Regions from separate parts of the Bordetella genomosp. 6 genome, predicted to be linked through region 1. Evidence: predicted binding sites of a transcription regulator. Region 1 holds the regulator's gene; the other holds the start of a gene.
What was found. The regulator LexA, encoded in region 1, represses DNA repair genes until DNA is damaged. The targets are predictions, from matches to a motif close to ACTGTATNNNNATACAGT.
Positions count from the first base shown of each region.

Region 2: a site for LexA is predicted at 1,902-1,919, ahead of recA (recombinase RecA). Genes of this name have one in related genera too.

Region 1 is NZ_CP021107.1:2,840,729-2,844,138, forward strand. Features, by position in the region: gene uvrB (excinuclease ABC subunit UvrB) at 1-283, opposite strand, end outside; gene CAL11_RS13280 (amino acid aminotransferase) at 361-1,563, shown strand; gene lexA (transcriptional repressor LexA) at 1,695-2,345, shown strand; partial or broken gene CAL11_RS13290 (autotransporter outer membrane beta-barrel domain-containing protein) at 2,603-3,410, opposite strand, start outside.
Region 2 is NZ_CP021107.1:2,981,294-2,984,703, forward strand. Features, by position in the region: gene CAL11_RS13960 (LysR family transcriptional regulator) at 1-54, shown strand, start outside; gene recX (recombination regulator RecX) at 128-691, opposite strand; gene recA (recombinase RecA) at 724-1,785, opposite strand; gene CAL11_RS13975 (response regulator transcription factor) at 2,025-2,714, shown strand; gene CAL11_RS13980 (sensor histidine kinase) at 2,830-3,410, shown strand, end outside.

The DNA.
Region 1 (3,410 bases):
CCGCGTTGCGGGGGAAGAATTCGCGCATCTCGGCGTACAGCTGGGCGGCCAGGGTCTTGTTGGGCGCGAGCACCAGGGCCGGACGGCCCAGACGGGCGATCATGTTGGCCATGGTGTAGGTCTTGCCCGAGCCCGTCACGCCCAGCAGCGTCTGGAACATCAGGCCGTCCGAGATGCCCTCGGTCAACGCGTCGATCGCCCCCGGCTGGTCGCCCGCGGGAGGATACGGCTGATAGAGGTGAAACGGGCTGTCGGGGAATTCGACGAATCCAGGAGCGGTCATGATAGACTGTCTCTCAGGGTAAACCCCCCATTATCCACAGCCCTTCCTACCGCGTCCACCCACCCTTCCCTACACCCATGAGCACTCTTTTCGCTTCCGTCGAACTCGCGCCGCGCGACCCCATTCTTGGCCTGAACGAACAGTACAACGCCGATACCCGTCCCGGCAAAGTGAACCTGGGCGTGGGCGTGTACTACGACGACGAAGGCCGCATCCCGCTGCTTCAGGCCGTGCGCAAGGCCGAGGTGGCCCGCATCGAGGCCGCCGCCGCGCGCGGCTACCTGCCGATCGAAGGCATCGCCGGGTACAACAAGGGTGCGCAGGCGCTGCTGCTGGGCGCCGACTCGCCGCTGGCCGCCGAAGGCCGCGTGCTGACCGCGCAGGCCCTGGGCGGCACCGGCGCGCTGAAAATCGGCGCCGACTTCCTGCGCCAGCTGCTGCCGCAGTCCAAGGTCCTCATCAGCGATCCCAGCTGGGAAAACCACCGCGCCCTGTTCGAGCGCGCCGGCTTCCCGGTCGAGACCTATCCCTATTACGACGCCGCCACCCATGGCCTGAACTTCGACGCCATGCTGGCCGCCCTGCAGGCCGCGCCCGAACAGACCGTCGTGGTGCTGCACGCCTGCTGCCACAACCCGACCGGCGTGGACCCCACCCTGCAACAGTGGGAACAGATCGCCGCCGTGGTCAAGGCGCGCAATCTGGTGCCGTTCCTCGACATCGCCTATCAGGGCTTCGGCGAAGGCCTGGAACAGGACGCCGCCGTGGTGCGCATGTTCGCCGCGCTCGACCTGACCATGTTCATCAGCTCGTCGTTCTCCAAGTCCTTCTCGCTGTACGGCGAGCGGGTCGGGGCCCTGACCGTGGTGGCCGGCAGCAAGGACGAGGCCGCCCGCGTGCTCAGCCAGCTCAAGCGCGTGATCCGCACCAACTACTCCAACCCGCCCACGCACGGCGGCACGGTGGTGTCCACGGTCCTGAACACGCCTGAACTGTTCGCCCTCTGGGAAAAGGAGCTGGCCGGCATGCGCGACCGCATCCGCCTGATGCGCAAGGAACTGGTCGAGAAGATCAAGGCCCAGGGCGTGGCGCAGGACTTCAGCTTCGTGCTGGCGCAGCGCGGCATGTTCTCGTACTCGGGCCTGACCGCCGCCCAGGTCGATCGCCTGCGCGAAGAGCACGGTATCTACGCCGTGTCCAGCGGCCGCATCTGCGTGGCCGCGCTCAACAGTCGCAACATCGACGCGGTCGCGGCCGGCATTGCCGCGGTGCTGAAGTAACAAGCGCCACCCGGCCGGCATCGAAAAGCGGAGCCCTTGGCTCCGCTTTTCTTTTGCGGCTTGCTTTTTTCCCGCCCGTCCGCCAGAATGGCGCTGTATATCCATACAGTCCGCAAAAGCGGGTCATCGCCATGGCCACCAAACTCACGGAACGCCAGCAGGAAATCCTCGATCTCATCCGCCAGACCGTGGCGCGCACCGGCTTTCCGCCCACCCGGGCCGAAATCGCGCAGGCGCTCGGCTTCCGGTCGCCCAACGCCGCCGAAGACCACCTCAAGGCGCTGGCGCGCAAGGGCGCCATCGAACTGACCGCCGGCGCCTCCCGCGGCATCCGTCTCAAGGTGCCCGACAGCGCAACGCCCTCGGCCCAGCTTACGCATCCGCTGCTGGCGCAGCTCGTGCTGCCGCTGGTGGGCCGCGTGGCGGCAGGCAGCCCCATCCTGGCCAGCGAGCACGTCGAGCGCGAGGTCGGCGTCGACCCGGGCCTGTTTGCCCAGACGCCCGACTACCTGCTGAAGGTGCGCGGCATGAGCATGCGCGACGCCGGCATCCTCGAAGGCGACCTGCTCGCCGTCAAGCGCGCCGCCGAGGCCCGCAACGGCCAGATCGTGGTGGCCCGACTGGGCGACGAGGTCACGGTCAAGCGCCTGCAGCGCCAGAACGGCCGCATCGAGCTCCTGCCCGAGAACCCCGACTTTGCTCCCATCGTCGTGGCCAACACCGACGAATTCGCGCTCGAAGGCATCGCGGTCGGCCTGATCCGCACCCAGCCGCTGCACTGAGCCGACGAAGAAAGAAGCCCCCACGCTGCGCCCGCTACGCGGGCTTGCTGCCCCCCGAGGGGGCTTTTTTGCCTTGGGACGGCCCGGCGGAAAGTCGTGCCCCCACGCTGCGCCCGCTACGCGGGCTTGCTGCCCCCCGAGGGGGCTTTTTTGCCTTGGGACGGCCCGGCGGCAAAAAGGGCAAAAAGGGCAAAACGCCGAAGGGAAAAAAACCGCGCGCCGGATGTTCCGACGCGCGGTGGCATGACGCGTTTGGCTTACCAGGCGTACCGATAGCCGACGTGAAAGCTCCATGGAATGGTGAAGCGGCTGCCCTTGCTGTACTCGTACGAAGCAAACAGGCTGCTGTGCCTGCCAAGCGCCGCCGCCACACCCAAGTCAAGTTCGGCGCGCCCGCCCCGCAGTTTGACGTCATGGCCGATGTCGTTGGTGCGCACCTTGCCCACGCCATCGAACTCCTGCAACCAGCTCAGCTTGGCGTACGGCTGCACCAGCTTGCCGTTGCCCAGATCCAGCCTGCGCCCTACCTGCAGGCCTGCCCGGCCCAGCAGCGACTTGGTGCTTTCCACGTCGACGCGCACGCCATTGCTGGCGGTATAGTCCGCCCCGCCCGAACGGAACAGCGCCACTTCGACCTGCGGTTCCACGAACCAGTCGCCGGCCCATGTGAAACGCCTGCCGGTCTCCAGCGACAGCCCGATGCCATTGGCGCGATACTTGCCCGTCACACGCGCGCCACGCTGGCCGTCGGCCTTGAAATCGTGCTCGTAGCGGTTCACGCGCACAATGCCGTCGAGGTAGAAGCCGCCATCGCCGATATACGTCGCATAGGCGCCCACATGCAGGCTGTCGCTGTTGCCACGGGCGCTCTGCGCCAGCTTGCGACGTGCACGGCTGTAGCCGGCTACCGCACCCACGTGCCAACGTCCCTCGGCCGCCGGCAACGCCGTATCGGCGCCAATCTCGATTCCGCCCACGGTCTGGGTGAACCTGTCCACCGCCTTGTTGTCCAGGCGTTGGCGTTGCGCGAACGAGCGTGCCCACACCCCGCCGGCTGCCGGCGTA
Region 2 (3,410 bases), 140 kb from region 1:
GTTTGCTTCAAGACGCTCAGCGGCATCAAGGCGGCCAAGGGCCTGCCCGCCTGATCGAACGCGCCGCAGCCACGCCCCGGGCAGACCGGCCTGCATCGCAAGCCAGGCCGGCACGAAGCGGCGTCGTTCAATCGAGTTCGTCGTCGCCGCCGCCCAGAATGCGGCGGATGACGTCATGGGCGAAGCCACGGCCCGCCAGGAAGCGGGCCTGCCGCGCATACGCGGCGCGATCGGCGGGCTTTTCGCCAAAGCGCTTCCGCCAGACGGCCAGCGCGCGTTCGTATTCGGTGGCGCGCAGCTGTTCGCGCAATTCGGCGACCTGGTCGTCGGCCACGCCCTGTTGCTTCAGCTCCTGGACAATGCGCGAAGCGCCCTGGCGCGGCGCGCGCCGATGCGCCAGGCTTTGGGCAAAGCGCGCATTCGACAACCAGCCCTCGCGCTGCAGGTCATCGAGCACCGCCTCGATGTCATCGCCCTCTTCGGCGTAGGGCTGCAGCTTGCGCGCCAGCTCGAGGCGCGAGTATTCGCGCCGCGACAGATAGCCGACCGCGCGCGCCTTCAGCGTCCGGCCCGGGCGCGGCGGCGGCGCGTCATCAGGCGGTTGGGCCAGTGTCTCGAACTCATCGTCGGGATTTGCGCTCCGCCGCCCGGCTCGGGCGGCGGAAGGCGGACGGCGGTTGAAAGTCGCCATGCCGGGCTGGACGTTGATGCAAGCCTGACGGCTTATTCGCCGTCTTCGGCCTCGCTGGCCGGGAAGGTGGCGGCGCGGCTGACAATACCCTGGTTTTCGCGCACCTTGTTTTCGATCTCGATGGCCATTTCCTTGTGCTCTTTCAGGTACTCGCGCACATTGTCCTTGCCCTGGCCGATGCGATTGCCGCTGTAGCTGTACCAGGCGCCGGACTTGTCGACCACATTGGCCTGCACGCCCAGGTCGATGATTTCGCCCTCGCGCGAGATGCCGCTGCCATACATGATGTCGAACTCGGCCTGCTTGAACGGCGGCGCCACCTTGTTCTTGACCACCTTGACGCGGGTTTCGTTGCCGACCACCTCGTCGCCCTTCTTGATGGAGCCGATGCGGCGGATGTCCAGGCGCACCGAGGAATAGAACTTGAGCGCGTTGCCGCCGGTGGTGGTTTCCGGGTTGCCGAACATCACGCCGATCTTCATGCGGATCTGGTTGATGAAGATGACCATGCAGTTGGTGCGCTTGATGGTGGCCGTCAGCTTGCGCAGCGCCTGGCTCATCAGGCGGGCCTGCAGGCCCGGCAGGGAGTCGCCCATCTCGCCCTCGATTTCGGCCTTGGGCACCAGCGCCGCGACCGAGTCGATGACGATCAGGTCGACCGAGCCCGAGCGCACCAGCGCGTCGGTGATCTCGAGGGCCTGCTCGCCCGTGTCCGGCTGGGAGATCAGCAGGTCGGTCAGGTTGACGCCCAGCTTGGAGGCGTACTGCACGTCCAGCGCGTGTTCGGCGTCGACGAATGCGCAGGTGCCGCCCAGCTTCTGCATTTCGGCGATGACCTGCAGCGTGAGCGTGGTCTTGCCGGACGATTCGGGGCCGTAGATCTCGATCACGCGGCCGCGCGGCAGGCCGCCGACGCCCAGCGCGATGTCCAGGCCCAGCGAACCGGTGGACACGACCTGGATGTCGTGTTCGACCTCGTTGTCGCCATAGCGCATGATCGAGCCCTTGCCGAACTGCTTTTCGATCTGCGACAGCGCGGCGGCCAGCGCCTTGGCTTTCTCGGCCGCGGCGGCCTTGCTGGTTTTATCGTCCATGTAAAGTCCTGTATTGAGGCGGTGCCCGCGGGGGTGCGAAGCGGGCAGCCGTTGTCTAGCCGGAGAAAAAGAGCCTGGAGAAAACTCGAACGTTGGCGATTATGGCATTGGATTGTACTGGATAAAAATCCAGTGTGCCATATATTTCCACGTATACCCTGAGTGGGCAAGCCCCGTCCCCTGTGCCAGAATGGCCGGCGTAGCCAGCGCCCGCTGGCGGTTCCGCCGATGTTGCACGCATGCGTATCCTGATAGCCGAAGACGACAGCATCCTGGCCGACGGCCTGTCCCGCTCGCTGCGGCACAACGGCTATGCGGTCGACGCCGTGCGCGACGGACTGGCCGCCGATTCGGCGCTGGCCGTCCAGCCCTTCGACCTGCTGATCCTCGATCTCGGCCTGCCCCACCTGCCCGGGCTGGAGGTGCTGCGCAGGCTGCGCGCCCGCAATTCCGTACTGCCGGTGCTGATCCTCACGGCCGCCGACAGCATCGAGCAGCGTGTCAAGGGCCTGGACCTCGGCGCCGACGACTACATGGCCAAACCGTTCGCGCTGTCCGAACTCGAGGCCCGCGTGCGCGCCTTGACGCGGCGCGGCGCCGGCGGCGGCGCGACCATCGTGCGGCACGGCCGCCTGGTGTTCGACCAGACGGGCCGCATCGCCACGGTCGACGATCAGACCCTGGACCTGTCCGCGCGCGAGGTCAGCCTGCTGGAAATCCTGCTGGCGCGCAGCGGCCGCATGGTCAGCAAGACGCAACTGGTCGACCACCTCTGCGAATGGGGCGAGGAGGTCAGCACCAACGCCATCGAAGTCTATGTGCACCGCCTGCGCAAGAAACTCGAGCCCAGCGGCGTGAAAATCATCACCGTGCGCGGTCTGGGCTATTGCCTCGAGCGGGACCAGGGTGCCTCGTATCTCGCCAGCTGAAACGGCTTCGCGCGAACCGCTGAACGAAGAAGCCCTGGATGCGTTGCGCGGCGGGCCGCGCGGCCCGAGTTTCGCGCCGCCGCAGCGCTCGCTGCTGGGCGAGATCCTCGACTGGATGCTGGCGCCGCTGTTTCTCCTGTGGCCCATGAGCGTGGCCATCACCTACGTGGTGGCGCAGAACATCGCCAACGTGCCGTACGACCGTGCGCTGGCCAACAACCTGAACGTGCTCAGCCACCAGGTGCACGCCGTGGACGGGCGCGCCGCGTTGCGCATGACCGACGCCGCCCGCGACGTGCTGCGCGTGGACGAGACCGAAAGCGTGTTCTGGCTGGCCCTGGGCAGCCGCGGCGAATACCTGGGCGGCGACCGCGCCCTGCCGCTGCCGCCCAACGTCGGCCAGCCCCGGCCGGGCGAGATCCTGTACGCCGACGACACCTTGCGCGGCTTCGGCGTGCGGCTGGCCTACACCTGGATCGACCTCGGCCTGCCCGACACCCAGCCGGCCCTGGTGATGGTGGCCGAAACCGTTGAAAAGCGCGCCCAGCTGGCCAACGACATCATCAAGGGGGTCATCATCCCGCAGTTCGTGGTGCTGCCGATCGCGGTGCTGCTGGTGTGGTTTGGCCTGTCGCGCGGCGTGGCGCCGCTCAACGCGCTGCAGCAGCGCCTGCGCGCGCGCCGCCCCGACGACCT